DNA from 3 places in the Pseudomonas sichuanensis genome. Region 3 is predicted to be linked to each of the others. Evidence: predicted binding sites of a transcription regulator. Region 3 holds the regulator's gene; each other region holds the start of a gene.
What was found. Region 3 encodes sigma-54, which starts transcription at its own class of promoters, with help from an activator protein. Its sites were predicted from a motif close to ANTGGCATNNANNTTGCTNT; they were not measured.

Region 1: a site for sigma-54 is predicted at 7,749-7,768, ahead of flgB (flagellar basal body rod protein FlgB). Genes of this name have one in related genera too.
Region 2: a site for sigma-54 is predicted at 6,113-6,132, ahead of LOY51_RS11385 (circularly permuted type 2 ATP-grasp protein). Genes of this name have one in related genera too.

What each region holds. Positions count from the first base shown of each region.
Region 1 is NZ_CP087185.1:4,321,778-4,332,143, forward strand. Features, by position in the region: gene flgJ (flagellar assembly peptidoglycan hydrolase FlgJ) at 1-880, opposite strand, end outside; gene LOY51_RS19515 (flagellar basal body P-ring protein FlgI) at 892-2,001, opposite strand; gene flgH (flagellar basal body L-ring protein FlgH) at 2,014-2,709, opposite strand; gene flgG (flagellar basal-body rod protein FlgG) at 2,789-3,574, opposite strand; gene LOY51_RS19530 (flagellar basal body rod protein FlgF) at 3,623-4,363, opposite strand; gene LOY51_RS19535 (hypothetical protein) at 4,526-4,711, opposite strand; gene flgE (flagellar hook protein FlgE) at 4,785-6,107, opposite strand; gene flgD (flagellar hook assembly protein FlgD) at 6,138-6,836, opposite strand; gene flgC (flagellar basal body rod protein FlgC) at 6,850-7,293, opposite strand; gene flgB (flagellar basal body rod protein FlgB) at 7,296-7,703, opposite strand; gene cheR (protein-glutamate O-methyltransferase CheR) at 7,975-8,802, opposite strand; gene LOY51_RS19565 (chemotaxis protein CheV) at 8,854-9,783, opposite strand; gene flgA (flagellar basal body P-ring formation chaperone FlgA) at 9,847-10,366, shown strand, end outside.
Region 2 is NZ_CP087185.1:2,474,955-2,485,320, forward strand. Features, by position in the region: gene LOY51_RS11355 (chemotaxis protein CheB) at 1-180, shown strand, start outside; gene LOY51_RS11360 (hybrid sensor histidine kinase/response regulator) at 174-1,400, shown strand; gene LOY51_RS11365 (response regulator) at 1,446-1,823, shown strand; gene LOY51_RS11370 (proteasome-type protease) at 1,996-2,727, opposite strand; gene LOY51_RS11375 (transglutaminase family protein) at 2,795-3,592, opposite strand; gene LOY51_RS11380 (alpha-E domain-containing protein) at 3,589-4,539, opposite strand; gene LOY51_RS11385 (circularly permuted type 2 ATP-grasp protein) at 4,543-5,952, opposite strand; gene LOY51_RS11390 (FadR/GntR family transcriptional regulator) at 6,347-7,051, opposite strand; gene LOY51_RS11395 (transporter substrate-binding domain-containing protein) at 7,325-8,113, shown strand; gene LOY51_RS11400 (amino acid ABC transporter permease) at 8,123-8,788, shown strand; gene LOY51_RS11405 (amino acid ABC transporter permease) at 8,785-9,435, shown strand; gene LOY51_RS11410 (amino acid ABC transporter ATP-binding protein) at 9,422-10,150, shown strand.
Region 3 is NZ_CP087185.1:4,792,490-4,802,855, forward strand. Features, by position in the region: gene murA (UDP-N-acetylglucosamine 1-carboxyvinyltransferase) at 1-22, opposite strand, end outside; gene LOY51_RS21630 (BolA family protein) at 46-285, opposite strand; gene LOY51_RS21635 (STAS domain-containing protein) at 404-706, opposite strand; gene LOY51_RS21640 (MlaC/ttg2D family ABC transporter substrate-binding protein) at 703-1,356, opposite strand; gene mlaD (outer membrane lipid asymmetry maintenance protein MlaD) at 1,366-1,851, opposite strand; gene mlaE (lipid asymmetry maintenance ABC transporter permease subunit MlaE) at 1,851-2,648, opposite strand; gene LOY51_RS21655 (ATP-binding cassette domain-containing protein) at 2,648-3,457, opposite strand; gene LOY51_RS21660 (KpsF/GutQ family sugar-phosphate isomerase) at 3,704-4,678, shown strand; gene LOY51_RS21665 (KdsC family phosphatase) at 4,679-5,203, shown strand; gene lptC (LPS export ABC transporter periplasmic protein LptC) at 5,212-5,784, shown strand; gene lptA (lipopolysaccharide transport periplasmic protein LptA) at 5,771-6,295, shown strand; gene lptB (LPS export ABC transporter ATP-binding protein) at 6,296-7,021, shown strand; gene LOY51_RS21685 (RNA polymerase factor sigma-54) at 7,206-8,699, shown strand; gene hpf (ribosome hibernation-promoting factor, HPF/YfiA family) at 8,778-9,086, shown strand; gene ptsN (PTS IIA-like nitrogen regulatory protein PtsN) at 9,099-9,563, shown strand; gene rapZ (RNase adapter RapZ) at 9,566-10,366, shown strand, end outside.

The sequences.
Region 1 (10,366 bases), 470 kb from region 3:
CGCCACCCTGCCAGTTGCCGGTGGCTTTGATGCCGAACAAGTTGTGGCTGCTGCTGCCGTCAGGGTTGCGCATGACCGACTTGCCCCAACCGGTTTCCAGCGCCGCCTGGGCCACCAGGTAACGCGGATCGATACCAATGCGCTTGGCCGCCTGCTCGGCCATCGGCAGCATGGTGCTGACGAAGGCATCGCTGTTGCCGAAGGCCTTGTTGGGCGCCAACGGTGGCTGAGCCACCGCACGCCCGACGATACGCATGCCCTCGGCGGGTGCGGCATAGGTCCGCGCCGGCTGCCAGTCGCCACGGGCGACACCGGCCAGCGACGGCGCATGCTGGGCCGCATCGCCAGTGGCCGAGGAAGGCACGATACCGGCCAGCAGGCGGTCGGTGAGCTTGCCTGGCAAGGCCAGGCGCCGCGAGTTGAGGGCCGCCACATCGTTGCGCCCGGCAGCCGGCTGTTCGGCCCGCGCAGGCTCGCCCACCCGGCCACCCCACAGCGCCGGGGCCGGCCCATCGATACGCGGGAACGGGCTGGCATTGACCGTGCTGGCCTTGCGCTTGCTCAGCTGGCGCACCAGCACATCCTGCAGGCCGATGCCGCCCCCTTCGCGGGACATGCTCACGGCCAGCTGCTGGTCGTACATGTCACGGTACTGCTTGGTGGTATCGCTGTTCATCGGGTTTTCTTCGTCGGCCAGTACATCACTGGCCTTGCGCGAGGCCTTGAGCATCTCGCTGACGAACAACGACTCGAATTCCTGGGCCACCTTGCGGATGTTGCCCTCGCTGTCGCGATCACCGCGCTTGAGCGAGCTCAGGCGATTGAGGTCGGTGTAGGCACCGCTGTCGACATGGCCGGAAACCTGGCTTTTCGGATTCATCCCAGGCGTCCTCAGATCACGATCAGGTCGGCCTGCAACGCGCCGGCCTGCTTCAGGGCTTCAAGGATGGCCATCAGGTCGCTCGGCGCTGCGCCGACCTGGTTAACCGCACGGACGATTTCATCCAGGGTGGTGCCCGGGCCGAACTTGAACATCGGCTTGGCTTCCTGCTGGGCATTGACCCGCGAGCGTGGCACGACGGCCGTCTCGCCATTGGAGAACGGCCCCGGCTGGCTGACGATCGGGTCTTCGGTGATGGTCACGGTCAGGCTGCCGTGGGTAACCGCCGCCGGCGACACCTTGACGTTCTGGCCAATCACGATGGTGCCGGTACGCGAGTTGATGATGACCTTGGCCACGGCCTGGCCTGGGTCGATCTCGAGGTTTTCCAGGATCGACAGGTAGTCGACACGCTGGCTCGGGTCCATCGGCGCGGTCACCCGCACCGAGCCACCGTCCAGGGCCTGGGCAACCCCTGGGCCGAGCAGCTCGTTGACCTTGTCGACGATGCGTTTGGCCGTGGTGAAGTCGGGCCGGTTGAGGTTCAGCGTAAGGCTGTTGCCCTGGTTGAAACCGCTCGGCACTGCGCGCTCGACGCTCGCACCGCCCGGAATGCGGCCAGCCGACGGGACGTTGACGGTGATCTTCGAGCCATCGCGACCTTCGGCGTCGAAACCACCGACCACCAGGTTGCCCTGGGCGATGGCGTAGACGTTGCCGTCGATACCCTTGAGCGGGGTCATCAGCAGGCTGCCGCCGCGCAGGCTCTTGGAGTTACCGATCGACGACACGGTGATGTCGACCACCTGGCCGGGCTTGGCGAAGGCCGGCAGGTCGGCATGCACCGACACCGCGGCAACGTTCTTCAACTGCACGTTGCCCGAACCCGGCGGCACCTTGATGCCGAACTGCGACAACATGTTGTTGAAGGTCTGCAGGGTGAACGGGGTCTGGGTGGTCTGGTCACCCGTACCGTTGAGCCCCACCACCAGACCGTAGCCGATCAGCTGGTTGGCACGCACGCCGGAAATACTGGCGATGTCCTTCAAGCGCTCGGCGTGGGCGCCGAACGCACAGGACAGAAGAAGTGTCGCGGCAATCAACCGCCTAGCGTTGAACATGGTCATCCGTACTCAGAAGGGCCAGAGCGGGCTGATGAAGAAACGGTCCAGCCAACCGGGCTGGCTGGCATCGGCGAACGAGCCGGTACCCGAATAGGTGATGCGCGCGTCGGCCACGCGAGTGGACGGCACGGTGTTGTCCGTGGCGATGTCATCGGCACGCACCAGGCCTGCGATGCGCACCAGCTCTTCGCCGGTGTTCAGGGTCATCCACTTCTCGCCACGCACGGCGATGATGCCGTTGGGCAGCACTTCAGCGACGGTGACGGTGATCGAACCGGTCAGGGTGTTGCCCTGGGTCGCCTTGCTGTCACCCTTGGTGGTGCGGTCACCGCTGTAACCGGCCTCGAGGGTGAGGTCGCCGCTGCCCAGCGGGTTGTTGGTATTGGGGATGGTGCCGAACAACGAGGTCAGGCCGATATCGGCCTTGCTGTTCTTCTGGATCTGCGAGCCGGCATTCTTGCTCGCCGAGGTGCGCTCGTTGAGGGTGATGGTGATGATGTCACCGACCCGGAACGCCTTGCGATCGGTATACAGGCCCTGCTCGAAGCCGGCCTGGTAGATCGAGCCGTTGTTGGCCGCCGCCGGCAACGGGGTGCGCGGCAACACCGGCGCATAGTACGGGTCGTTTGGCTTGGGCGTCGGCGCGACGCAACCGGCCAGCAACACCGCCCCCCCAAGGGCGAAAACGGACAACAGACGATTCATGACGCTTACCTCATGGTGTAACGGGCGCTGCTACAGCGAGCGAATGGTCAATGGCCCGCACCCGGCGGGCCATCAGGGCTTACAGCTGCTGGGTGACGAACGACAGCATCTTGTCGGCCGTCGAGATGACCTTGGAGTTCATCTCGTAAGCACGCTGGGTGGTGATCATGTTGACCAACTCCTCGACGGTGCTGACGTTGGAGTTTTCCAGGGTCTGTTGCTGGGTGGTACCGAAACCGTTCAGGCCCGGGGTGCCGACCTGCGGCGCGCCGCTGGCGGCGGTCTCGAGGAACAGGTTGCCGCCGATCGCCTGCAGGCCAGCCGGGTTGATGAAATCGGCGGTCTGGATGTTGCCGATGATCTGCGCTGCCGGGTTGCCGACCGTGGTGATCGACACGGTGCCGTCGCGGCCGACGGTGAAGGTCTGGGCGTCCGGCGGCACGACGATGGCCGGTTCCAGAGCGAAACCGTTGGCGGTGACGATCTGGCCGTCGGAGTTCAGGTGGAAGGTGCCGTCACGGGTGTACGACACGGTGCCGTCGGGCTGCAGGATCTGGAAGAAACCACGGCCGTCGACCGCCATGTCCAGCGGGTTCTCGGTGGTTTGCAGGCTGCCGGCTGTGAAGCTCTTCTGGGTGCCGACGATGCGCACACCGGTACCGACCTGCAGGCCCGACGGCAGCTCGCTGTCCTGGGTGGACTGCGCGCCAGGCTGGCGCTTGATCTGGTACAGCAGGTCCTGGAACTCGGCGCGGTCGCGCTTGAAGCCCGTGGTCGAGACGTTGGCCAGGTTGTTGGAAATGACCGTGAGGTTGGTGTCCTGGGCGGACAGGCCGGTTTTAGCGACCCAAAGAGCCGGAAGCATCTAGTGTTCTCCTCGTGCGCCTGTTTTACGGCACCCGTTCAAATGTGATTAGCCGATTTGCAAAACCCGAGCCATGGCTTCGTCGCCTTCCTTGGCCGCGTTCATCATCTTGACGTGCAGTTCGAACTGCCGGGACAGCGCCAGCACCGAGGTCATTTCCTCGACCGCATTGACGTTGCTCGACTCAAGGAACCCCGAAACCACGCGAACGTTGACGTCGGCATTGGCGGGCTGGCCGTTGGCCGTGTGGATCATGCCGTCGAGCCCCTTGGTCAGGCCCTTGATGTCCGGGTTGACCAGCTTGATCCGGTCGACCTGCGCCAGCGCCCGCGGGTCTTCACCCATGGCGCGAATGCTGATGGTGCCGTCATCACCGACTTCGACCTTCTGCTCGGGCGGGACCGCGATCGGGCCGCCGTTGCCGATCACCGGCATACCATTGCCGGCACGCAGGATACCGAGGGCGTCAATGTTCAGGCTGCCGGTACGCACATAGGCTTCGCTGCCATCGGGCGCCTGCACGGCAATGAAACCCTGGCCACTGACCGCCACGTCCAGGTCACGCCCGGTCTCGACCAGGGCACCACCGCTGAAGTCGGTGGCCGGGCGCTCGCTCATGGCGAAGGCTCGCGCCGGAAAGCTGTCACCGAACACCGGCATGGAACGCGCCTGCTCCAGATCACGCTGGAAACCATTGGTGGAAACGTTCGCCAGGTTGTTGGCATGGGCCTTCTGCGCCAGCGCGTTCTGACTGGCACCGGTCATGGCCACATAAAGCATCTTGTCCACAGCATCTCCTCTGCGCGAACCTTGCCGCGCTGTCGTTGGCAAGGCTTAAGCAATTATCGAACCACACTGACAAAGCCTTTCAATTCGGGGCTTTCAAGGCCGCGCAGGCCTGCTGAGCGTCAGTTTGTCGGCGAATGTTTGCCGCTGGCGGCAAGCGCCGAATCAGTCATTACGGCATGCCCCATTGTTGTAGGGCCCCGAGTGCAGCTTCCAGCCATCGCCCGGGTTGGTTGCCGAACACAGGTAGCGCCCGGTCGCCAGGCTTTGCCACTGGTACCAGGGCGCCGGCGCGGCCTGCAGCGAGGACGCAACCAGCAGCGCCAGCAGCACCCCAACAATCCTCGACACTGTCCTCATGGCATCACCCTCCGCCAGATGTGAAAAAGCCCCTGCAAGCAGGGGCTTTGCCCAACCACGATCATCAGGTCATCTGGATGATGGTCTGCATGATGGTGCTTTCAGTGGAAATGGTCTTGGCGTTGGCCTGGTAGTTGCTCTGCGCCTTGATCAGGTTGACCAGCTCGCCGGTCAGGTCGACGTTGGAGTCTTCCAGGGAGCTGCCGGCAATGCGGCCCAGGGTGCCGGTATCCGGCTCGCCGATGATCGGCACGCCCGAAGCGTAGGACTCTTTCCAGGCCGTACCGCCCACCGGAGTCAGGCCTTGCAGGTTGGCGAAGTTGGCGATCGCCACCTGGCCGATGACCTTGTCCTGGCCGTTGGTGAAGTTGGCAAACAGGTTGCCGCTCTGGTCGACGGTCAGGCCGGCGAGCTCACCGGTGGCATAGCCGTCCTGGCTCTTGGCGGTGGTGGCCGACGCCGAGTTGTACTGGGTGGTAGCCAGCATATCGAGGGTGACGCCACCCGGGCGCGCGGTGGCGCCGTTGGCAACCCAGGCGCCCGCCGCAGTCTTCTCCGCCGGCACCCAACCGGTGAGCTGGAAGGTCTTGTCGGCACCAATGGTCAGGCCGCCGACTACCGGACCTGCCGCCATGGCTCCGGTATTCAAGGTGCCGTCGGTATTGAACGGCAGCTTGTTGACCAGCGGCGTGGTCAAGGTCGGGTCGGCCGGGTTACGACCGTCGATGGTGGTGTACATGGTCCAGGAGTTGGTGCCGGCATCCTTGACGAAGTACTGGTTGAGCTGGTGCGCGTTGCCCTGGCTGTCATAGACATCGGTGTTGAAGGTGTAGTTGTAGCTGTTGACGTTGGCCGGGTCGAACGGCGCCACGCTCGGCGCGATGGCGCTGGAGTTGAGGTTGACGGTTTCGGAGACACGACCGGTCGGGTTGGGCTTCAGGTTCGAAGTGTCGATTTTCAGATCGGTCAGCACACCCTTGACGACCTTGCCGTTGGCGTCCACCGCATAGCCCTGCAGGTTGGCACCACTGGAGTTGACGACGTAGCCGTCCTTGTCGCTGTAGAACGCGCCGGCACGGGTATAGATGCGCGAACCGTTGTCGCTCAGGGCGAAGAAACCGTTGCCGTCGATGGCCATGTCCAGCGCCTGACCGGTGCCATTGATGTTGCCCGGGTTGAACATCTGCGAAACGGCCATGGTCTTCACGCCGCTGCCGACCTGGGTCCTGCCGCCGGAGGTACCGCGGATGGACTGCGAATACTGGTCGGCGAACTCGGCGCGCGACGATTTGAAACCGGTGGTGGCGACGTTGGCAATGTTGTTGCCGGTAACGTTCAGAGCCTTGTTCGCCGCGTAGAGACCGCTAAGGCCGATATTGAAAGACATTGACTCGCTCCTTGTGCCGATTCTGCGGCGTTAGATTCCGATGCTGGTGACTTTGGAGATGCCGATCTTGCCGATGCCGGCCAGGTCCAGCATCATCTCGCTGCCGTTCTGGAAGCTGACACTGTTGACCCTTGCCGGGAGCAAGGTGGACAGCGTCTTGGCCTTGCCCTCGACCGTGGTCTCAGCCGTGAAGGTGTAAGTGCCCGGGGCGACTTTCTCGCCCTTCTCATTGGTGCCATCCCAGATGAAGTCGGCGGTACCGGCTTTTTGCGAACCCAGCTGGATGGTCTTGACGACGTTACCGTCCTTGTCCTTGATGCTGACCTTGCCATCGCTGATGCTCTGCGGCACCACGACCTGGCCATTGAAGCTGGCGGTGGTGTCCACCACGGCCTTGTCGGTCTGCACGATCACCGAGCGACCGACCAGCGAGGTGGCCTGCAGCGCCTGGGACGAGCCAATGCCGGTCAGGATCCCGTTGACCGAATCGTTCAGCGACTGGATACCTTCCAGGCTGCTGAACTGCGCCAACTGCGCGACGAACTCACCGTTCTCCTGCGGATCGAGCGGGTTCTGGTTTTTCATCTGCGTGACCAGCAGCTGCAGGAACGCATCCTTGCCCAGCGCACTGCCGGCCTGACCGGTGGTGCTGCTGTTCTTGCTGTCGGGCTTCTGCAACGATTTCAGGTAGGAACTACCGACTTCGTTACTGGTATTGGTTGTGGTCATGGCGGCTCCGTGCTTACTGACCCAGGGTCAGCACCTTCTGCATCATGTTCTTGGCGGTGTTCATCAGCTCGGCGTTGGTCTGGAACGCACGACTGGCGGAGATCATGTCGGCCATCTCCTCAACCACATTCACATTCGGGTAGTAGACGTAGCCGTCCTTGTTGGCCGCCGGATGGTTCGGTTCGTAGCGCGCCTCGAGGTTACTCTGGTCCTCGATGATGCCCTTGACCTGCACGCCCTGCCCGGCCTCGCCCTGGTCTTCGAACAGCGACTGGCTGGTGCCGGCCTGCGCGTTCTGGAAGGTGGTGGCGAACACCGGGTGGCGCGCACGGTAGGTCTGGTCGATGCTCGAGGAGACGGTCTCGGCGTTGGCGATGTTCGAGGCAACGGTGTTCAGGCGCGTGTTCTGCGCGCTCATGCCGCTACCGGCGATATTGAAAACACTGGCAAGGGACATGATCACTCTCCGCGCAGGGCCGAAACCAGCCCTTTGAATTTACTGTTGAGCAACGTGAAGCTGGCCTGGAAGCCGATCGCGTTCTCTGTGTAGTTCGATTGTTCGATCTGGGCATCGACGGTGTTCTGGTCGATCGACGGCTGCATCGGGGTACGGTACTGCAGGGTGTCGTCGGCCATTGCCAACCCTTCGGCCTCGATATGCCGATTGTTGGTGCGGTCCAGGGCGATGCGCCCCTTCTGCTGCTTGTCGGCCTCGGCGGCGAGCACGGACGAGAAGTCCATGTCACGCGCCTTGTAGTTCGGCGTATCGGCGTTGGCGATGTTGTTGGCCAGCACTTCGGCACGCTGGGCGCGGAAGCCCAATGCCTTTTCGTGTATGCCAAGCGCCTTGTCGAAGCTGATGCTCATATCAGGGAAACCTTCATAGGTGACCAGAATTTCGTTGGCTAAGCTTTAGCAAGGCCTGTGCCAGCTTTGCAAAGCCCCGCATTCACTGGGCCCCAGGGCTTTTCGACCTGCCGCCATTGCCAGAAAAGCGGCAAATCGCTTCCGCCGCGCAGCAGGCAAGCGGCAATTGCCACCCGGCAAAAGCGGCAAACCAAAAAATTGACGTCATTTGTAGCGCCCATGAAAAAGGCCGGCGTCTCACGACACCGGCCTTCGCTTGCAGCCTCAGGCGTTACTTGGCCTGATAGATGATGCCCGGGCTGCACTGGACCATCTGATAGTGGTCCGGCAAACCGTTGAGCGCCTCGGAGGCACCAAGGAACAGATAGCCACCGGGCTTCAGCGTGCCATGGATACGCAGCAGGATGTCCTTCTTGACCTGGGCCGAGAAGTAGATCAGCACGTTGCGGCAGAACACGATGTCGAACTTGCCCAAGGGCGCATAGCTGTCCAGCAGGTTGTACGAGCGGAACTCGACGCGGCTGCGGATCGGCGCCTTGACCGCCCAGCGCCCCGGACCCTTGGGGTCGAAGTAACGCTGCAGGCGCTCCTGCGACAGGCCGCGGGCAATGGCCAGGCTGTCGTATTCGCCGGTCTTGCAGTTATTGAGCATCGAGCCGGACAGGTCAGTGGCAACGATCTGCGCGCCCATCTTCAACTGGCCAAGGTTGCCGCGCTCGAATTCGTCGATGGCCATGGAAATGGAGTAAGGCTCCTGCCCCGACGAGCAGGCCGCCGACCAGATGCGCAGGCGCTGGCCCGGGTTGCCCTTGATGAACTCGGGGATGACCTTGTTCTTGAGCACCTCGAAGGGGTAGGTATCACGAAACCACAGGGTTTCGTTGGTGGTCATGGCATCGACCACCTGCTCGCGCAAACCACCCCGCGGCTGTGCCTGGATACGCTGCACCAGCTCACCCAACGACTTGATGCCCTGCTGCTCCATCAGCTTGTTGAGACGGCTGGAGACCAGGTACTGCTTATTCTCGCCCAGCAGGATGCCACAGGCTTTCTCCAGGAAGACCCGGAACTGTTCGAAATCCAAATTACCCGTAGACAATGGTGCCGCCTCTTTCTAAATCGCTAGCGCCGGGGACTGGCCCCGGCCGTTTCAATGCGTTGCCTTGATCCGGTCGACTACCCGCTGGGCAAGGTCGTCCGGCCTGAACTTGGCCAGGAAATCATCAGCCCCGACCTTCTTGACCATGGCCTGGTTGAAGACCCCGGACAGCGAAGTATGCAGGACGATGTGCAGCTTTTGCATGCGCGGGTCGCTGCGGATCTCGGCCGTCAGGGTGTAGCCGTCCATTTCCGGCATCTCGATATCCGAGATCATCATGAGGAATTCCTCCTCCGGCCGTTTACCTTCATCAACCAGCTTGCGCAGGTAATCCAGCGCCTGGCGACCATCGTTGAGCGCCACCACCTCAACCCCGACAGTCTGCAGACAGCGGCTGACCTGCTTGCGCGCCACCGACGAATCATCGACGGTCAGCACCCGCAGCAGCACGGCCTTGTCCTGCACCTCGGCATCGATCACACCCTCGGACACCGACTCGGACGACGGCGCCACTTCCGCCAGCACCTTTTCCACATCGATGATCTCGACCATGCGGTTATCGACCCGGGTGACCGCGGTCAGGTAGTGATCGCGCCCGGTCCCCTTGGGTGGCGGATGGATCTCTTCCCAGTTCATGTTGACGATGCGCTCGACCGAGTGCACCAAAAAACCCTGGGTCTTGGTGTTGTACTCGGTGATGATCACAAAGCTGTTACGCGTGTCTTCCTTCAGCCCCGGCAACCCCGTTGCCATCGACAGGTCCAGGATCGGGATGGTCGCCCCGCGAATGTTGGCCACCCCACGCACCACCGGATGAGACTTGGGCAGCACTGTCAGTTCCGGGCACTGCAGCACCTCCCGGACCTTGAACACATTGATGCCGTAGAGCTGGTCGCCATTGAGGCGAAACAACAACAGCTCCAGGCGATTCTGCCCCACCAGCTGCGTGCGCTGGTTGACCGAATCCATCACTCCAGCCATGCCGGACCCCTCCAACGATTGCCTGTATACCGAATCGGCACGGGCTTTGCTTTTTTGAGCGCCATGTATACGAAAACGACATTTTCCCGACGACTGACGCGCCTGCTGACCGGTTCACTGGCAGCCCTGTGCCTCATGGCATCCAGTGTTCGCACCCAGGCGCAGGCATTCACCTTGCCTGAACAGCTTATCGGTGTCACCCAGGGGTTTCTTGAATTCACCGTGGAAGATTATCTGGCGACCACCCAGACCGGTGGCCGCTACGAGATCCAGGTCAACCGGCTCGACCCGCGCCTGCGCATGCCGCTGTGCAGCCAGCAACTTGACGCATCACTGGAAAGCCCGACCCCGCTGGGCCGGGTCACAGTGAAGGTGCGCTGCGACAGCGCGGCTCCGTGGACGATCTTCGTGCCCGCCCAGGTACGGCTGCTGCGCGATGTGGTGGTGATGACCCGGCCGCTCAAGCGCGAAAGCGTGGTCGGCGAAGGCGATATTGCCCTGCGCGAACGCGATGTCGGCACGCTGGGTCCTGGCTACCTGACGCAAATGGACCAGGCAGTGGGCATGAAGCTGCTGCGCCCCA
Region 2 (10,366 bases), 2.3 Mb from region 3:
GGCGCCCGTGGGCTGTTACAGATCAAACAAAGGGGCGGCCGGACCGTGGTCCAGGACCCTCGCGATGCGCAGGTCGCGCTGATGCCGGAGGCCGCCCTGGCCCTGCACCGCCCCGACCATATCCTTTCCCTGAGCGGTATCGGGCAGTTGCTCGCCACCTTGGAACCCCACGCATGTTAAGCAACATCACTGCCAAACTGCTGATCGTCGACGACCTGCCGGAAAACCTGCTGGCCCTCGGTGCCCTGATCCAGGGCGAGGACCGCGAGGTCCACCAGGCCCAGTCGGCGGAACAGGCGTTGTCGCTGCTGCTCGACCACGAGTTCGCCCTGGCCATCCTCGACGTGCAGATGCCCGGCATGAACGGCTTCGAACTGGCCGAGCTGATGCGCGGCATGGAGAAGACCCGCAACGTGCCCATCGTCTTCGTCACGGCTGCCGGGCGCGAAATGAATTACGCCTTCAAGGGTTATGAAAGCGGCGCGGTGGACTTCCTGCACAAGCCGCTGGATACAGTCGCGGTGAAGAGCAAGGTGTCGGTGTTCATCGACCTGTTCCGCCAGCGCAAGGCCCTCGACCGGCAGTTGCAGGCACTGGAACACAGCCGCGCCGAACAGGAGCAACTGCTGGCGCAGTTGCAGGTGGCGCGCGGCGAGCTGGAACGGGCGGTGCGCATGCGCGACGACTTCATGTCGATCGTCTCCCACGAAGTGCGTACCCCGCTCAACGGCCTGATCCTGGAAACCCAGCTGCGCCGCATGCACCTGTCGCGCGGCAACCTGGCGGCGTTCAGCGAAGACAAGCTCAAGGCCATGGTCGAGCGTGACGAACGGCAGATCAACAGCCTGATCCGCCTGGTCGAGGACATGCTCGACGTGTCGCGCATCCGCACCGGCAAGCTGTCGATCCGGCCCAAGGCCTTCGACCTCGGCCAGCTGGTGCAAGGCCTGGTGCAGAACTTCAGCGCCCAGGCCGGAGCTCTTGAAACCCATATCGAACTGCAGCGTTGCCAGACCCTGCACGGCGAGTGGGACGAGTTTCGCATTGAGCAAGTGCTGGCCAACCTGCTGTCCAATGCCTTGCGCTATGGCGAGCGCAAGCCGGTGCAGGTGCGTTTGTTCGAGGATGGCGCCATGGCCTGCGTGCAGGTGCAGGATTCAGGCATCGGCATCAGTGCGCAGAACCAGCAGCGGATCTTCCAGCAGTTCGAGCGCGTCGCCGCCCAGCAGGCCAGCGGCGGGCTGGGCCTGGGGCTGTATATTTCCGAGCAGATCGTACTGGCCCATGGCGGGCGGATCCAGGTCGACAGCAGCGAGGGCAGCGGTGCCACCTTCAGCGTCTACCTGCCGTTGCCAAGGGTGCAGCAGCAAAGCGACCACACACAGGCAACCTCGGCGTAGTGCTGGGGTCTGATTGCCAACTGAGTTGAATGTGAAGGCGTTGTCATGAGCGAAGATGCACAAGATGTCGTATTGATCGTCGAGGACGAACCGGCGATCCGCATGATCCTGCGCGATTACCTGGCGGGCGAGGGCTACCACGTGCTGGTGGCCGAAGACGGCGAACAGGCGTTCGCGATCCTGGCCAGCAAACCGCACCTGGACCTGATGGTCACCGACTTTCGCCTGCCGGGCGGCATCACCGGGGTGGAGATTGCCGAGCCTGCGGTGAAGTTGCGGCCTGAGCTGAAGGTTATCTTCATCAGTGGCTACCCGGCGGAGATCCTCGAGTCGGGCAGCCCGATCGCGCGCAAGGCGCCGATCCTGGCCAAGCCGTTCGACCTGGATACGCTGCATGAGCAGATTCAGGTGTTGTTGCGTTAGGGATAGGTTTTGCATTTGGCTTGTGATTGCCGGGGCTGCTGCGCAGCCCTATCGCGACACAAGGCCGCTCCTACAGGCGACCGCGATCCCCTGTAGGAGCGGCCTTGTGTCGCGATAGGGGCGCAAAGCGCCCCCCCAGCATTAGCAGCCGTTCACCGAAACCTGCGAACGGTCACCCCATGTACTCCCCAGGCGGCGCCGGCAATTCGCCCAGCAAATCCCGCAACCCCGCACACCACTGGCTGCGAATCTGGCTGTAGTAAGGATCATCCTGGGTAATGCGATAACTCTGGGTCGGCCCGAACGCATCCTTGCGATACACCAGCAAATCCAGCGGCATGCCCACCGACAGGTTGCTGCGGATGGTCGAGTCGAACGAGATCAACCCACAGCGCAATGCCTCGTCCAGTGACGTGCGGTAGGTCAGGTTGCGGTCGAGGATCGGCTTGCCGTACTTGCTTTCGCCCAGTTGCAGGAACGGTGTGTCCTCTGTGGCCTGAATGAAGTTGCCTTGCGGATACACGCTGTAGACCCCCATGGGCCCACCGGCAATTTGCCCGCCCACCAGCAACGAGCAGCTCAGGTCGACCTTGCTCGCCAGCTTGCTGCGGTCGCGGGTGACCACCTCGCGAATGGTCGCGGCCACCAGCACGGTCGCGTCGTACAGCGTGCGCACGTTCAGCAGATGGCTGCCCGTGCCGTTGCAGCGCTGGCGCAGCAGGTTGACCACCGATTGCGAGGTGGCCAGGTTGCCCGCGCTCTGCAGGACGATCAACCGCTCGCCGGGGGTGCTGAAAATGAACAGTTTGCGAAAGGTCGAGATCTGGTCGATCCCGGCGTTGGTGCGCGAATCGGAGACAAACACCAGCCCGTCGGCCAGGTGCATGGCCACGCAGTACGTCATGTGGTTTACCTGTGTAGGTTGAATGACCCCGGCGTCACTGCAACGACGGGGTCGGTGGGGGCTTGGCTTACTGTTGCTGCCCCTGCAGCAGCGACCGGACCTGGACCTGCGCCAGCATCGACTCGGCGCCGCCGCCCCGGCGCATGCCGCGGACCGGACAGGCGTCGAGGTAGTCCAGGCCCACCGCCAGTTTCAGGTGGCGATCGGGCCTGGCCAGACGATTGGTTACATCGAAGCTGTACCAGCCATCGCCCAGCCAGGCCTCGGCCCAGGCGTGGCTGGCCAGGTGGCTGGCATCCTCGGTGCACAGGTAGCCGGACACGTAACGCGCCGGGATGCCCAGGCTGCGGGCGCAGGCGAGGAAGGCATGGGTGTGGTCCTGGCACACGCCCACCCCGGCGGCGAAGGCCTCGGCAGCGGTGCTGTCGACCGCCGTCGACCCTGGGCTGTACGGCATGCGCTCGGCCAGCCCCTCCATCAGCATGACCAGCGCGGCCCGGTCGCGGCGGCTGCCGCAGTGTTGCCTGGCAAAGTCGATCAGGGCTGCGTCGGCCTGGGTCAGGCGGCTGGTGCGCAGGAACGGCAAGGGCGACTGGCTGTCGTGCTCGACCTCGAGCGTGGGGTCGATCTCGACCTGGCCCTGGGCACTCAGCGCCAGGGCGCTGTGCGGCTCTTCCAGGGTCAATACGTGCAGCACGTTGCCGTAGGGGTCGAGCTGGCTGCGCACCTGCTTGGGCATCTGCACCTGCCAGGCGAGGATCTGCTGGCGGGCGTTGCTCTGCGGGGTCAGGCGCAGGAACTGGATGCTGGCGCTCACCTGGTTGGCGTAGGTGTAGCGGGTGTCATGGTGGATGGCGAGCTTCATACGACCTCCAGGTAGGAGTGGTGAACGGTCTGGCTGAGCTGGCGAATGCGCTCGATGAAGTCGGTCAGCCATGGGTGCAGGCCGGCTTCGAGGATTTCGTCGATGCCGGTGTAGCGCAGCCGCGCATTGAGCTCGGCGGCCATGCGCTGCGAGGCGCGGCCACTGGTGCTGGGCAGGCCGGCGAGGATATGGTCCAGCTCCTCGATGCAGGCATGCAGCGAGCGCGGCACATCGGCGCGCAACAGCAGCAGCTCCGACACCTGGCGGGCGCTGGGCGCGTTGCGGTAGATCTCGTTGAACGCCTCGAACGATGACAGCGCGCGCAGCAGGGCGCTCCACTGGTAGTAGCCACGGGCCGAGTGGTCGCTGACCTCTTCCGATGCCTCGCCGAACATTTCGTAGCGCACATCCAGCAGGCGCAGGGTGTTGTCCGCCCGCTCCAGGAAGGTGCCCAGGCGAATGAAGCAGTAGGCGTCGTTGCGCATGATGGTGCCCGCCGTGGCGCCGCGGAACAGGTGCGAGCGCTCCTTGACCCAGTCACAGAACTGGCTCATGCCATAGCGTGCCAGGCCGTTGCTGGCGATGTTGCGCATCTCCAGCCAAGTGGCGTTGATGTTCTCCCACATGTCGCCGGTGATCCGCCCGCGTACCGCATGGGCATTGGTGCGCGCCGCCTGCAGGCAGCAGTAGATGCTGCCGGGGTTGGTCTCGTCGAAGGCGAAGAAATGCAGCATGCGCGCGGTGTCGAGCTCGGCGTGGCGCTGGTTGTAGTCATCCAGGGTGCCGGCCGCCAGCAACGACATGGCCAGTTCGGCGCGGCCGTCGCTGCGCCCGGCCTGGGGCATCAGCGACAGCGAATAGCTGACTTCGAGCATGCGCGCCAGGTTCTCGGCGCGCTCCAGGTAACGGGACATCCAGTAGAGGTCCGAAGCGGTTCTTGAAAGCATGTGTCAGTCCTCCACTACCCAGGTGTCCTTGGTGCCGCCACCCTGGGACGAGTTCACCACCAGCGAGCCTTCACGCAGCGCCACCCGGGTCAGGCCGCCGGGTACCAGGCGGGTTTCGCTGCCCGACAGGACGAAGGGCCGCAGGTCGATATGGCGCGGGGCGATGCCGTTCTCGACAAAGGTCGGGCAGGTCGACAGGCTCAGGGTGGGTTGGGCGATGTAGGCTTCGGGGCGGGCTTTGAGGCGCGCGCGGAAGTCTTCGATTTCTGCCGCCGTGGCCGCCGGCCCGACCAGCATGCCGTAGCCGCCGGAGCCCTGGGTTTCCTTGACCACCAACTCCGGCAGGTGGGCCAGCACGTGGGACAGCTCCTTGGGGTTGCGGCACTGCCAGGTCGGCACGTTGTTGAGGATCGGCTCCTCGTCGAGGTAGAAGCGGATCATCGCGTCGACATAGGGGTAGATCGATTTGTCATCGGCAAGCCCGGTACCTATGGCATTGGCCAGCACCACGTTGCCCGAGCGGTAGGCCGCGATCAGGCCGGGCACCCCCAGCATCGAGTCGGGGTTGAACGACAGCGGGTCGAGGTAGGCATCGTCGAGGCGCCGGTAGATCACGTCCACCTGCCTGGGGCCTGCGGTGGTGCGCATGAACACATGGTCGTCGCGCACGAACAGGTCGGCGCCTTCCACCAGTTCCACACCCATTTCACGGGCCAGGAAGGCATGTTCGAAGTAGGCGCTGTTGAAGCGGCCCGGGGTCAGCACCACGGCGGTGGGGTTTTCCAGCGGGCTGGCGCTCTTGAGGGTATCGAGCAGCAGGTTGGGGTAGTGGTCGATGGGCGCCACCCGCTGGCTGGCGAACAGCTCGGGGAACAGGCGCATCATCATCTTGCGGTCTTCGAGCATGTAGCTCACACCGCTGGGCGTGCGCAGGTTGTCTTCGAGCACGTAATAGCTGCCATCGCCGTCGCGCACCAGGTCGACGCCGGCGATGTGGGCGTAGAGGTCGCGGTGCAAGTTCAGGCCTTGCATGGCGATCTGGTAGCCCTCGTTGGCCAGCACCTGCTCGGCCGGGATGATGCCTTGCTTGAGGATGTGCTGGTCGTGGTAGACGTCGGCCAGGAACAGATTCAACGCCTGCACCCGCTGGATGCAGCCACGCTCGACTTTCTGCCATTCGCTGGCCTTGATGCTGCGGGGGATGATGTCGAAGGGGATCAGGCGCTCGGTGCCCTGTTCGTCGCCATACAGGGTGAAGGTGATGCCGGCGCGGTGGAACAGCAAGTCCGCTTCGCGTCGGCGCTGCGCCAGCAACTCGGGCGGTGTGTCTGCCAGCCAGCGCGCAAACGGCTGGTAGTGGGGACGGCAGGCACCGTCGGCGTCATACATTTCATTGAAAAAAGCTCGGGACATACCGCACTCCTTGCCGCACAAACCCACGGCATTTTCCTGCAACTTGGCTATTTCACGATGCGAGATCCTGCGAGCAAAAATGAGTTCTGGTTTTTATCGGCACCTCAGTGTGCGTTGACAACTTCCTGCTGCGCATCGAGCGGGCGATGCGTTGCGCAGGTAAACAAAGTCTTTGCAATGGAAGTGCCGGAAATCCAATAAGCCGCGAATCAGCTGATTATTTTTAAAAACAATCGCTGGCGCGCTTTATTTATTCAATAAAGCGACGCTTTTGGCTGGGGGAGGCGGGGTGGGTTTGTTTGCGTGTTGACGGCCTGCCAGGCGAGCCCGCGCCAAAACGGGGCGTGGCAGGCCGGCGTTGGTGTTTTTGAACCAATACGGGGAGGGCGGCCGCTTAGGCCGAGAATACGATCCCGGTACGCAAGGCGGCACTGCGGATATGTTCCTGCATGGCTTTCTGCGCGGCAGGGGCCGAATGCCTGGCCAGCGCGTTGAGGATCTTCTTATGCTCTTTCCAGGTTTCCATGGCCCGTTCCGGGCGAATGAATGGCAACTTCTGGCTCTCTATGTAAATGGCCTCGCTGGCCATGACTATCTGCAGCATCGCCAGGTTGCCACTGGCCTCGAGAATGCCCCGATGAAAGGCGAAGTCCAGGCGCGCCGCCGCTTCGAAGTTGCGCGCCTTCAACTCGATGCCCATGGCTTCGACATTTTCCGCCAGTGCATCGAGGGCCTCGGTGGTCAGGCCATTGGCAGCCTGGCCAGCGGCAAAGCCTTCGAGTACATAGCGCAACTGGAAGGTATCGGCGGCCGATACCTGGGCTGCAAACGGCCAGGCAAATCCTGAAGCAGAGGCTGGCTGTTCAGCTTTCTGCGCTTTGACGAACACCCCTTTGCCCGGCTGCACGCTGACCACGCCCATGGCACTCAAGGATGAGAGGGCCTCACGCAGTGACGCACGGCTGACCCCCAGGTTCTGCGCCAGTTCGCGTTGCGCGGGCAGGGCGTCGCCCGGCTGGTATTCGCCCTCGTCGATCAGGCGCTGGATGGCCTGCAAAGCGAGTTCGGGAACGGCGCCGCGAAGGGGGGTGTCGAGCATCGGTACAGACCCATCCAATCAAAGAAGCTGCCGTTTTACGACGTTCTTCACCGTGCACGCAAGTTTGGCCCTGTGCTGGTGCAACGGCGCGGTCGCTGCCATTTAACGGGGATTTATCGGCAGGATGCCGGGCCCCAGGGTATCAACTGTTCAGACCAGTAATACCGCCAAGCACGAGGCCTGCGGGCGATTTCCCGGTGTTTTGCAGCGTCATGGCACGTCGGCTGCAAGGGTTCAGCAAACAGCTGCCCATCACCACCCGAGGTCTTGACCATGAACACTATGCGCAAATGCCTGCTGGCCACACTGCTGTGTGGCAGTGCCCTGATGCAGTCGATCGCCCACGCCGATACCCTCAGCGACATCAGCCAGCGCGGTGTGCTGAAGGTTGCCGTGCCCCAGGACTTCCCGCCGTTCGGCTCGGTCGGCCCCGACCTGAAACCGCGCGGCCTGGACATCGACACGGCGCAACTGTTGGCCGACAAGCTCGGGGTAAAGCTGGCCCTTACCCCGGTCAACAGCACCAACCGCATCCCGTTCCTGACCACCGGCAAGGTCGACCTGGTGATCTCGAGCCTGGGCAAGAACCCGGAGCGCGAGAAGGTGGTGGACTTCTCCAAACCCTACGCGCCGTTCTACCTCGGCGTGTTCGGCCCCGAAGCCAGCAGCATCGACAGCCTCGATGCGCTCAACGGCAAGACCATCAGCGTCACCCGTGGCGCCATCGAAGACATGGAGCTGAGCGCGGTGGCCCCGCAAGGCGCGACCATCAAGCGTTTCGAAGACAACAACTCGACCATCGCCGCCTACCTGTCCGGGCAGGTCGACCTGATCGCCAGCGGCAGCGTGGTGATGTCGGCCATTGCTGCGAAGAACCCGGCCAAGGTGCCGGTGCTCAAGCTCAAACTCAAGGACTCGCCGGTGTACGTGGGCATGGCCAAGGAGCAGCCGGCGCTGCGCGCCAAGGTCGATGAAATCCTGGTGCAGGCCAAGGCCGACGGCAGCCTTGGGCGCAATGCCGAGAAGTGGCTCAAGCAACCGTTGCCCGCCGATTTCGAGTGAGCTTGAACGATGGCCTATCAATTCGATTTCGCCGCCGCATTGCAACAGGGCGACCTGCTGCTCAAGGGCGCGCTGTTCACCCTGGAACTGACCGCGATCGGCACCCTCGCAGGCGTTGCCCTGGGCATCGTCGGCGCGCTGGTGCGGGCCTGGCAGCTACGGCCGTTCAACTGGCTGTTCGGGGTGTATGTGGAGCTGATCCGCAACACGCCGTTCATCGTCCAGCTGTTCTTCATCTTCTTCGGCTTGCCGGCCCTTGGCGTGCGCATGAGCGAATGGCAAGCGGCGGTGCTGGCGATGGTGATCAACCTTGGCGCCTATTCCACCGAGATCATCCGCGCCGGCATCCAGGCCATCCCGCGTGGGCAGCTGGAAGCCGCCTCGGCGCTGGCGATGACGCGTTTCGAGACGTTCCGCCACGTGATCCTGCGGCCGGCCCTGGCCAAGGTGTGGCCGGCGCTGTCGAGCCAGATCGTCATCGTCATGCTGGGGTCGGCGGTGTGTTCGCAGATCGCCACCGAAGAGCTGTCGTTCGCCGCCAACTTCATCCAGTCGCGTAACTTCCGCGCGTTTGAAACCTACCTGTTCACCACCTTGCTGTACCTGGCCATGGCCATTGGCGTGCGGCAATTGCTGAACCTGTTTGGCCGGCGCGTGATCGTGGGGAGACGCTGATGGATTTCACCTTGTGGGATATCGTGCGCAACCTGCTCACCGGCTTGCAATGGACCTTGCTGCTGTCGCTGGTGGCGTTCGTCTGCGGCGGCGCCATGGGCTTGCTGATGCTGCTGGCGCGGATCAGCGACAACGGCTGCCTGCGGGTGTTGGCCCGTGGCTACATCGAGCTGTTCCAGGGCACGCCGCTGCTGATGCAGCTGTTCATCGTGTTCTTCGGCATCGCCCTGTTCGGCATCGACGTGTCGGCCTGGGCGGCGGCGGCGGTGGCATTGACGCTGTTCACCAGTGCGTTCCTCGCCGAAATCTGGCGCGGCTGCGTGGAGTCGATCCCGCGCGGGCAGTGGGAGGCCAGCGCCAGCCTGGCGCTTCGCCGTGGCGAGCAGTTGCGCCATGTGGTGCTGCCCCAGGCGCTGCGCCTGGCCGTGGCGCCGACCGTGGGCTTTTCGGTGCAGGTGGTCAAGGGCACGGCAGTGACCTCGATCATCGGTTTCACCGAACTGACCAAGACCGGCGGCATGCTGGCCAACGCCACCTTCGAACCTTTCCTGATCTACGGCCTGGTGTCGCTGGGCTACTTCATCCTGTGTTTTCCACTGTCGCTGGGTGCCCGCCACCTGGAGAGGAGGCTGCATGCCGCTGGTTAGCGTTTCTGCGTTGCACAAGTACTACGGGGACAACCACGTGCTCAAGGGCGTCGACCTGAGCATCGAGGAAGGCGAAGTGGTGGCGATCATCGGCCGAAGCGGCTCGGGCAAAAGCACCTTGCTGCGTACCTTGAACGGGCTGGAGTCGATCAATGACGGTGTGATCGAAGTCGACGGCGAATACCTGGACGCGGCACGCGCCGACTTGCGCAGCTTGCGCCAGAAGGTCGGGATGATCTTTCAGCAGTTCAACTTGTTCCCGCACCTGAGCGTGGGCGAAAACGTGATGCTGGCGCCGCAGTTGGTGAAGAAGACGCCCAAGGCCGAGGCCCGGCAACTGGCGCGCAGGATGCTGGAGCGGGTAGGGCTGGAAGCCAAGTTCGATGCCTACCCCGATCAGCTGTCCGGTGGCCAGCAACAGCGCGTGGCGATTGCCCGGGCGCTGGCGATGTCGCCCAAGGTGCTGCTGTGCGACGAGATCACCTCGGCGCTCGACCCGGAGCTGGTGAGTGAAGTGCTCGGCGTGGTGAGGGGGTTGGCCAAGGAGGGCATGACGTTGGTGATGGTCACCCATGAAATGCGCTTTGCCCGGGAGGTGGGGGACAAGCTGGTGTTCATGCACCAGGGCAAGGTGCATGAGGTTGGCGACCCGAAGCGTTTGTTCGATGCACCGAAGACGGCGGAGTTGGCGAATTTTATTGGGAGTGTCGGCTAATACAGCGCTATCCCTGTAGGAGCGGCCTTGTGTCGCGATAGGGCTGCGCAGCAGCCCCGGCTATCTGGATCAGGTGAAGATCGTCGGGGCCGCTTTGCGGCACTTTCGCGACACAAGGCCGCTCCTACAAACGATCGCGTTCATTCGGTGGCATTTGTAAACCGCCATAAAAAAGCCCCGACAACCAAGGCCATCGGGGCAAACGGTTGGGGGAGG
Region 3 (10,366 bases):
CAGTGATAATCAGTTTGTCCATTTGTGTCTCGCCGCCAAGTTGGCTCAGGTGCGCTCAGCCCAGGCTGCGCTGCTGAAGAATTTCATGGTTACCGCGTGAATGGCGCCATTGGCAATCCACGGATTGAGGTGAGCATAGATCGCCTGCTGACGCTTGACCGGGCTCAGGCCGGCCAGCTCGTCGCTGATCACGTTCAACTGGAAGTTGCAGCCTTCGCCTTCAACTTCGACCCGGGATCCCGGCAATTTCTCTTCCAGAAAGCTTTTGACTTCTACGGCCTGCATGCTCAACCTCGATCGGCGCCCAACGCGCGCGGGTCGGCCATCATACAAAAAAGCCCCTCGCCTGCGAAGCCCATGACGGGATGCGCTGACCGAGGGGCCTTCACCTTGGTGCAAGCCATCAACCGGCCAGCACTTCATCGAGGTCATAGACCCCGGCAATTTCCCGCATGTCGGCAGGCATGCCGTGCACTTCGCAGGCCTTGCCAGCCGCCTGTGCATCGCGCATGAAGGCCAACAGCAGGGCCAGCCCGACGCTACTCGACTTGACCACCGCGCTGCAGTCGAGCACCAGCCGCTGCTCGCCACTGGCGGCGATCAGCGCCTTGCCCTGCTGGCGCAGGGCCGGCCCGCTGCGGTAGTCGAGCACCCCGGCCAGGCAGAGAACGCCAGGCTCGGACATGCTCACGACGGCATCGCTCATTTGACTTCCTTATCCGGCGAGTTGTCGGCGGTTTCCTTGGCCTTGGCCACCTCGCCGGCCCAGCCGTCGATGGTTTTGTCCAGGCTGTTGCCGTTGCGCTGCATGGCGTCGGCGAACTGGTCGCGGAACAGCTTGCCGATGTTGATGCCGTTGACGATGACGTTGCGCACTTTCCACTCGCCGTCGATCTTCTGCATGGTGTACTGCACCGGATAGACCGCACCGTTGTTGCCGGTGATCTTCATGCCGACACTGGTGCGATCGCCATCCTCGGCCTTGGCCGGGTCGACGGTGATGCCCTGGTTGTTGTACTCGAGCAGGGCATTGCCATAGAACTGCATCAGGCTGCGCTTGAAGTTCTCCTGGAAGCGCTGCATCTGCTCCGCAGTGGCCTTGCGCGAATACTTGACGGTCATGATGCTCTTGGAGATGCCGTCAGCATCGACCACCGGGCCAAGGTTGCTGTTGAGCGCGGTATAGAATGCCTCGGGGTTGGCCTTGTACTGCGCCTTGTTGGCCTTGAGGTCGTTGAGCAACTGGGTCGTGGTGCCCTGGATGACATCACGGGCGGACTGCCCCGGCGCCGCCATGGCCAGCAGGGGGAAGGCCGCCAGCAGAACCAGCAGGCCACGTCGCAGGATCGAAATCATGGAAACTCCTTAATTAGCCGGTTGCGCTTCTTTGGGTTCCTTGCCCACTGTATTGAGCAGGAATTTGCCGATCAGGTCTTCCAGCACCAGCGCCGACTGGGTGTCGTGGATGGTGCTGCCGTCTTTGAGAACCGCTTCTTCGCCGCCCACGCTGATGCCGATGTACTTCTCGCCCAGCAGGCCGGCGGTCAGGATCGAGGCAGTGGAGTCGGTCGGCAGGTTGTCGACGTTCTTGTCCAGCTGCAACGTGACCCGACCGGTGTACGAGTCGCGGTCCAGATCGATGGCCGTGACCTTGCCGATGGTCACACCAGCCATGGTCACTTTAGCTCTGACCGTCAAACCGGCGATATTGTCGAAGTAGGCATAAACTTTGTACGTGTCGCTGCTCGGGCTGGCCGACAGCCCGCTGACACGCAGGGCCAGCAGCAGCAGCGCCAGGATCCCGGCCAGGAGGAACAGGCCGACACCGATTTCCAGGGTGCGGTTTTGCATCAGAAATCTCCAAACATCAAGGCGGTCAGAATAAAGTCCAGACCCAGCACTGCCAACGAGGCATAGACTACGGTCTTGGTGGTGGCACGACTGATCCCTTCTGAGGTGGGCTCGCAGTCATACCCCTGGAATACGGCGATCCAGGTGACGACGAAGGCAAACACCAGGCTCTTGATCAGCCCGTTGATCACGTCGTCGGTGAAAGAAACGCTGTTCTGCATGTTGGCCCAGAACGAGCCTTCGTAGACGCCCAGCCAGTCGACCGCGACCCACGAGCCACCCCAGATACCCACCACGCTGAAGATCAGCGCCAGCAGCGGCAGCGAGATGAAGCCGGCCCACAGGCGTGGGGCGACGATGTACTTGAGCGGATCGACACCGATCATTTCCAGGCTCGACAGCTGCTCGGTGGACTTCATGTTGCCGATTTCGGCCGTCAGCGCGGAACCCGCACGGCCGGCGAACAGCAGGCCGGTCACCACTGGCCCGAGCTCACGCAGCAGGGTCAGGGCAACCATCTGCCCCACGGCCTGCTCCGAACCATAGCGGGCGAGGATGCTGTAGCCCTGCAGCGCCAGCACCATGCCGATGAACACCCCGGACACGACGATGATCGCCAACGACAGCACGCCAACCGAATAGAGCTGCTTGACCAGCAACTGGAAGCCGCCGCCGACACCACCTCGACCGCTCAGCGCGTGACCAAGGAACAGGCAGGAACGGCCCAGCACCGCCAGCACGTCGATGGCCGAGCGGCCAAACAGACGGATACGTTCGAGTAAGGATTTTCTGCGCATCAACGCGCCCCCAGCAAATCGGCGCGGTAGTCTGGCGCAGGGAAGTGGAAGGGTACCGGACCGTCCGGGTCGCCCTTCATGAACTGGCGGATACGCGGGTTGTCCGAGCCCATCAGTTCGGCGGGCGTGCCCTGCCCCAGCACCTGGCCATCACCCACCACATAGATGTAGTCGGCGATGCTGGCGGTTTCCGCCAGGTCGTGGGAAACCACGATGCTGGTGATACCCAGGGCGTCGTTGAGCAGACGGATCAGGCGGACCAGCACGCCCATGGCGATCGGGTCCTGGCCGACGAACGGCTCGTCGTACATGAGGATCTGCGGGTCGAGGGCAATCGCCCGGGCTAGCGCCACGCGGCGCTTCATGCCGCCGGAGAGCTCGTCGGGCATCAGGTCGATGGCACCGCGCAGGCCCACGGCCTGCAACTTCATCAGGACGATGTCACGAATCAGATCGTCCGGCAGCTCGGTGTGTACGCGCAGCGGGAAGGCGACGTTCTCGAAGACATCGAGGTCGGTGAACAGGGCGCCGCTCTGGAACAGCACGCCCATCTGCTTGCGTGCATCGAACAGGTCGCCACGCGACAACGCGGGCAGGTTCTGGCCATTGACCCAGACTTCACCGCTGGACGGCCGCAACTGTGCGCCCATCAGACGCAGCAATGTCGTCTTGCCGCACCCCGAGGGCCCCATGATACCGGTGACCTTGCCACGGGGAATGCGAATGTCCACGTTGCTGAAAATGCTGCGCGAACCACGCTTGAAGGTGACTCCCTTCAGCTCGACCGCGCAGGCGCTATCCACACTCATCTAGACTCCTTGCAATGCAGCCTCGTCTTCGTGGACGCCTGCCCTCATCTTGAAGGCACACTGGTCCCTGGCGGGCCGAACAGCGGCGAACTATAGCACCGCAGATGGCACGCCCCCAAGGCCGCAAATCCGGCTGTTCAGGCAGGCGACAGCCTTGCGTTGCTTTCTTACGACAATCGAATGGATGAGCCTTTCACACATTGCGGCTATAATCGCCGCCTTTTCATCAGGCATTGCGTTTTCGACATGAGCCAATCCAGCGAGCTGATCCAATCCGCCCAGCGCACCCTGCGCCTGGAACTCGAGGCTGTGCAGGCACTGCTGGCCCGCATCGACGGTGACTTCGTCAAGGCCTGCGAGCTGATCCTGGCGAGCAAGGGCCGGGTAGTCGTGGTCGGCATGGGCAAATCCGGGCATATCGGCAACAAGATCGCCGCCACCCTCGCCAGCACCGGCACGCCGGCATTTTTCGTGCACCCGGCCGAAGCCAGCCATGGCGACATGGGCATGATCACCCGTGACGATGTCATCCTTGCCCTGTCCAACTCGGGCAGCACCGCCGAGATCGTCACCCTGCTGCCGCTGATCAAGCGCCTGGGCATCCAGTTGATCAGCCTGACCGGCAACCCGGACTCGCCGCTGGCGCAGGCCGCCGAAGTCAACCTCGACGCCAGCGTCGCCCAGGAAGCCTGCCCGCTCAACCTGGCACCGACCTCCTCCACCACCGCCTCGCTGGCCCTGGGCGATGCACTGGCCATCGCCCTGCTGGAAGCGCGCGGGTTCACCGCCGAAGACTTCGCCTTCTCCCACCCCGGTGGGGCACTGGGCCGCCGCTTGTTGCTGAAGGTCGAGAACGTGATGCATGCCGGCGACGAACTGCCCCAGGTGCAGCGCGGCACCCTGCTCAAGGACGCGCTGATCGAAATGTCGCGCAAGGGCCTGGGCATGACCGTGGTACTGGAGCACGACGGCACGCTGGCCGGGATCTTCACCGACGGCGACCTGCGCCGCAGCCTTGATCGCAATATCGACGTGCACAAGACCCTCATCGACGAAGTCATGACCGTGCACGGCAAGACCGCCCGCGCCGAGATGCTCGCTGCCGAGGCGCTCAAAATCATGGAAGACCACAAGATCAGCGCACTTGTCGTTGTCGATCAGAGCGACCGGCCGACCGGCGCCCTGAACATGCACGACCTGCTGCGCGCCGGAGTGATGTAAATGAACCAGGACCTCATGCAACGCGCCAAGGCCATCAAGCTGGCGGTGTTCGACGTTGACGGCGTGCTCACCGATGGCCGCCTGTACTTCCTTGAAGACGGCAGCGAATTCAAGACCTTCAACACCCTCGACGGCCACGGCATCAAGATGCTCATGGCCGCAGGGGTCACCACGGCGATCATCAGCGGGCGCAAGACGCCGGTGGTCGAGCGCCGGGCGAAGAACCTCGGCATCCCGCACCTGTTCCAGGGGCGCGAGGACAAGCTGGTGGTGCTGGACGGCCTGCTTGCCGAACTCAATCTAAGCTACGAACAGGTGGCTTATCTGGGTGACGACCTGCCCGACCTGCCGGTGATTCGCCGAGTGGGCCTGGGCATGGCGGTAAGCAATGCCGCGCCGTTCGTTCGCCAGCATGCCCACGGCGTCACCCAGGCACGCGGCGGCGAGGGTGCCGCCCGCGAGTTCTGCGAACTGATCATGCAGGCCCAGGGTACCCTGGACGCTGCCAACGCCCACTACCTGTAAGGCCCCCCATGTTCAGCAAGAAGATCAGAAATTTCGCGCTGCTTGGCGTGATAGCCGCCGTGCTGGCGGCCGTCGGGTACTGGAACATCAGCCCCGAGAGCTTCCTCGACAAGCCGGTCGCGCAGACCGACGAGAGCGCCATCGACTACTACGCGATCAACGCTCACAGCGTGCAGTTCCTGCCTGACGGCAAGCTGCAATACGAAATGACCGCCGACAAGGTCGAGCACCTCAAGGCCAGCGAAGTCACTCTGGTGACCACACCCGACCTGCACATGTACCGCGGCACCGAGTACCCCTGGCATGTGCAGAGCACGCGCGCCGAGGTCAACCCGGACGGCACCGAAGTCGAATTGATCGACAACGTGCGGGTTGCCCGCACCGACGAAAAGCAACGTCAAACCATCATTACCAGCACACGCATGACCGTGTTCCCGCAGAAGCAATATGCGCAGACCGAGCAAGCCGTTAGAATCGACGGCGCCGGTGGCACGACTACGGGCAAAGGAATGAAAGCGTATTTGAAAGAAGGCAGGATGGACCTGCTCTCTAACGTAAGAGGACAGTATGAGGCTCGTTAAAACCATCCCCCTTCTGCTCAGCCTGGGCGTAGCACTGGGAAGCGCGAGCGCCTTCGCCCTGCCGAACGACCGTGACCAGCCAATTCGCATCCAGGCCGACAACGCGCACCTGGACGACAAGCAGGGTGTGGCCACCTACACCGGCGACGTGATCATCACCCAAGGTTCGATGATGATCAAAGGCAACACCGTGACCATGACCCGCGCCGCCAACGGCGACATCGACGTGGTCACCTCGGTGGGCAACCTGGCCTACTTCGAGCAGCAGCAGAGCGCTGCCAAGCCGGACAAGATGAAAGGCTGGGCCGTGACCATCCAGTACCAGGCGCAAAAAGAAATGGTCATCCTGACCGACCGCGCCAAGGTCGAGAACGAAGGCAACACCACCGAAGGCGAGAAGATCGTCTACAACACCAAAACCCAGGTGGCGACCGCCGGCCGCGGCGGCAACGTGACTGCACCACGTCAGCGCATCGACATGGTCATTCAACCGAAGAAAAAGGCCGAGTAAATGGCAACCCTCAAAGCCCAGCACCTGGCCAAGAGCTACAAAGGCCGGCAAGTCGTTCGCGACGTCAGCCTGTCCATCGACAGCGGCCAGATCGTCGGTTTGCTCGGCCCTAACGGCGCCGGCAAGACCACCTGCTTCTACATGATCGTCGGCCTGGTACAGGCCGATCAGGGCCGGGTACTGATCGACAGCCTCGACGTCAGCCACCAGCCCATGCACGGCCGCGCCCAATCCGGCATCGGCTACCTGCCGCAGGAAGCCTCGATCTTCCGCAAGCTGTCGGTGGCCGACAACATCATGGCCATCCTCGAGACCCGCAAGGACCTCGACCGCGACGGCCGGCGCAAGGAGCTGGAAAGCCTGCTGCAGGAATTCCACATCAGCCACATCCGCGACAACCTCGGCATGAGCCTTTCCGGTGGTGAACGCCGCCGTGTCGAAATCGCCCGCGCCCTGGCCACTGCGCCCAAGTTCATCCTGCTGGATGAACCGTTCGCCGGCGTCGACCCGATCTCGGTGGGCGACATCAAGCAGATCATCCACCACCTCAAGAACAAGGGGATCGGCGTGCTGATCACCGACCACAACGTTCGCGAGACGCTCGACATCTGTGAGACGGCCTACATCGTCAACGATGGTCAACTGATCGCCGAGGGCGACGCCGAGACCATCCTGGCCAACCAGTTGGTCAAGGAGGTCTACCTGGGTCACGAGTTCCGCCTCTGATCCAGGCCCGCCTGGAGCACTGGCGCACACGCCCGTTCAGGGCTTAAGTGTTACTGTGCTCTAGGCAAGCGCTAGAATTTCAGGCATACGAGTTGCATACGAACTTGCTTAAAATCGGCGCCCAGCGCCCTACAGGTAGTAGATGGCGCATGTGCGCCGGCTAACAAGGTATTAAGCCCCTGCCATGAAACCATCGCTCGTCCTAAAAATGGGCCAGCAACTGACGATGACCCCGCAGTTGCAACAGGCCATTCGTCTGCTTCAGCTTTCCACCCTGGACCTACAGCAGGAAATCCAGGAGGCGCTGGAATCCAATCCGATGCTCGAACGCCAGGAAGACGGCGACGACTTCGACAACAGCGACCCGATGGCGGACAACGCCGAAAGCAAACCGGTCGCCGAAGCCCAGGACACCAGCTTCCAGGAAACCACCGGCAACACCGAAACCCTGGAAGAAGGCGAGTGGGCCGAGCGCATCCCCAACGAGCTGCCTGTCGACACCGCCTGGGAAGACATCTACCAGACCAGCGCCAGCAGCCTGCCCAGCAACGATGATGACGAGTGGGACTTCACCACCCGCACGTCCGTGGGCGAGAGCCTGCAAAGCCACCTGCTCTGGCAGCTCAACCTCGCGCCGATGTCCGACACCGACAGGCTGATTGCCGTTACCCTGATCGACAGCATCAACGGCCAGGGCTACCTGGAAGATACCCTCGAAGAAATCTGCGCCGGCTTCGACCCTGAGCTCGACATCGAGCTGGACGAGGTAGAGGCGGTGCTGCACCGCATCCAGCAGTTCGAGCCCGCCGGCATCGGCGCCCGCTCCCTGGGTGAGTGCCTGTTGTTGCAACTGCGCCAGCTGCCGGCCTCGACGCCGTGGATGAGCGAAGCTCAGCGCCTGGTCAGCGACTATATCGACCTGCTCGGCAGCCGCGACTACAGCCAGCTCATGCGCCGCATGAAACTCAAGGAAGACGAACTGCGCCAAGTCATCGAGCTGGTGCAGACGCTCAATCCGCGCCCTGGCTCACAGATCGAGTCGAGCGAACCCGAATACGTGGTGCCGGACGTCATCGTGCGCAAGGACAACGAACGCTGGCTGGTCGAGCTCAACCAGGAAGCCGTGCCGCGCCTGCGGGTCAATCCGCAGTACGCAGGTTTCGTGCGTCGCGCCGACACCAGCGCCGACAACACCTTCATGCGCAACCAGTTGCAGGAAGCGCGCTGGTTCATCAAGAGCCTGCAAAGCCGCAACGAAACCCTGATGAAAGTGGCGACCCAGATCGTCGAACACCAGCGCGGCTTCCTTGATCACGGCGACGAGGCCATGAAGCCGCTGGTGCTGCACGACATCGCCGAGGCGGTGGGCATGCATGAGTCGACCATTTCCCGGGTCACCACACAGAAATACATGCACACGCCACGCGGCATCTACGAGCTCAAGTACTTTTTCTCGAGCCACGTGAGCACTGCCGAAGGCGGCGAATGCTCGTCCACGGCGATCCGCGCGATCATCAAGAAACTGGTCGCTGCGGAAAATCAGAAAAAGCCATTGAGTGACAGCAAGATCGCTGGTTTACTGGAGGCACAAGGCATCCAGGTAGCCCGTCGCACCGTCGCCAAGTACCGTGAATCGTTGGGCATCGCCCCTTCGAGTGAGCGCAAGCGACTGATGTAGCCCCTGGGTAAGCCATAGCGTTTCAGTGGCAGGTGCAATACCTGCCTCTTTATGCACGGGCAACAAAGGAGAAGCTGTATGCAAGTCAACATCAGTGGACAGCATGTAGAAGTCACCCAACCACTGCGCGATTACGTGCTCGAAAAGCTCGCCCGACTGGAGGGTCATTTCGACAAGATCACCAACGTGACGGTGATCATGAAAGTCGAGAAGCTGCAGCAAAAGGTTGAAGCCACGCTCCAGATACCCGGTGGCGAAGTTGTTGCCAATGCCGAACACCAAGACATGTATGCCGCGATCGACGCGCTTGCCGACAAGCTCGACCGCCAACTGAAAAAACACAAGGAAAAACAGCAAAGCCTGCTGCAAGGCGCAGCCGCCCGCTGATCCCCCTCATCCATGATCCGACTTGAAACCATCCTGACCCCCGGCCGTTCACTCGTGAACGTGCCGGGCGGCAGTAAGAAGCGCGCCCTCGAAAAGGTCGCCACTGTAATTGCCGAGCAAATCCCAGAGCTCGAGATGCAAGACGTCTTCGAGAAGCTGATTGCCCGCGAAAAGCTCGGCTCCACCGGTTTTGGCAATGGCATCGCCATTCCCCACTGCAGGCTCGAGGGTTGCTCAGCGCCCGTCAGTGCCCTGCTGCACCTGGAAGCTCCCATCGATTACGACGCCATCGATGGCGCGCCCGTGGACCTGCTGTTCGTCCTGCTGGTCCCCGAAGCCGCGACCGATGCGCACCTTGAATTGCTGCGCCAGATCGCCAGCATGCTCGATCGCGAGGATGTGCGTAAGCGCCTGCGTGCTGCCAACAGCAACGAAGCGCTCTACCAGGTGGTCCTGGACGTCCAGAACGAGGCCTGAACATGCGCCTGATCATCGTCAGCGGCCGCTCCGGCTCGGGTAAAAGCACCGCCCTCGACGTGCTGGAAGACAATGGCTACTACTGCATCGACAACCTGCCTGCCGGGTTGTTGCCGCAGTTGGCGGAAAACGCGCTGATCAACACCGAGTTGCAACAGCCCAAAGTGGCTGTCTCCATCGATGCGCGCAACCTGCCCAGCCACCTGACGCGCTTCCCCGAACTGCTGGAAGAGGCACGTTCCCGGCATATCCAGTGCGATGTGCTGTATCTGGACGCTGACGAAGAAACCCTGCTCAAGCGCTTTTCCGAGACCCGCCGCCGCCACCCGCTGACCAACGCCAACCGTTCGCTGGCCGAGGCCATCCGGGTAGAAAGCGAGCTGCTGGGCCCCATCGCTGACCTGGCCGACCTGAAGATCGACACCACCCGGCTGAACCTCTACCAACTGCGCGACTCGATCAAGCTGCGGCTGCTCAACCAGCCCGAGCCCGGCACCGCCTTTCTGGTCGAATCCTTCGGTTTCAAGCGAGGCATGCCAGTGGATGCCGATGTGGTATTCGACGTGCGCTGCCTGCCCAACCCTTATTGGAAGCCGGAACTTCGTGACCACTCCGGGCTCGAACAGCCGGTGATCGACTACCTGGCCGCCCAGCCGGACGTCGACGAGATGTTCCAGGACATCTCCAGCTACTTGCTTAAATGGCTGCCCCGCTTCGCCGCCAGCAACCGCGCCTATGTCACCATCGCCATCGGCTGCACTGGCGGCCATCACCGCTCGGTGTACATCACCGAACGGCTCGGC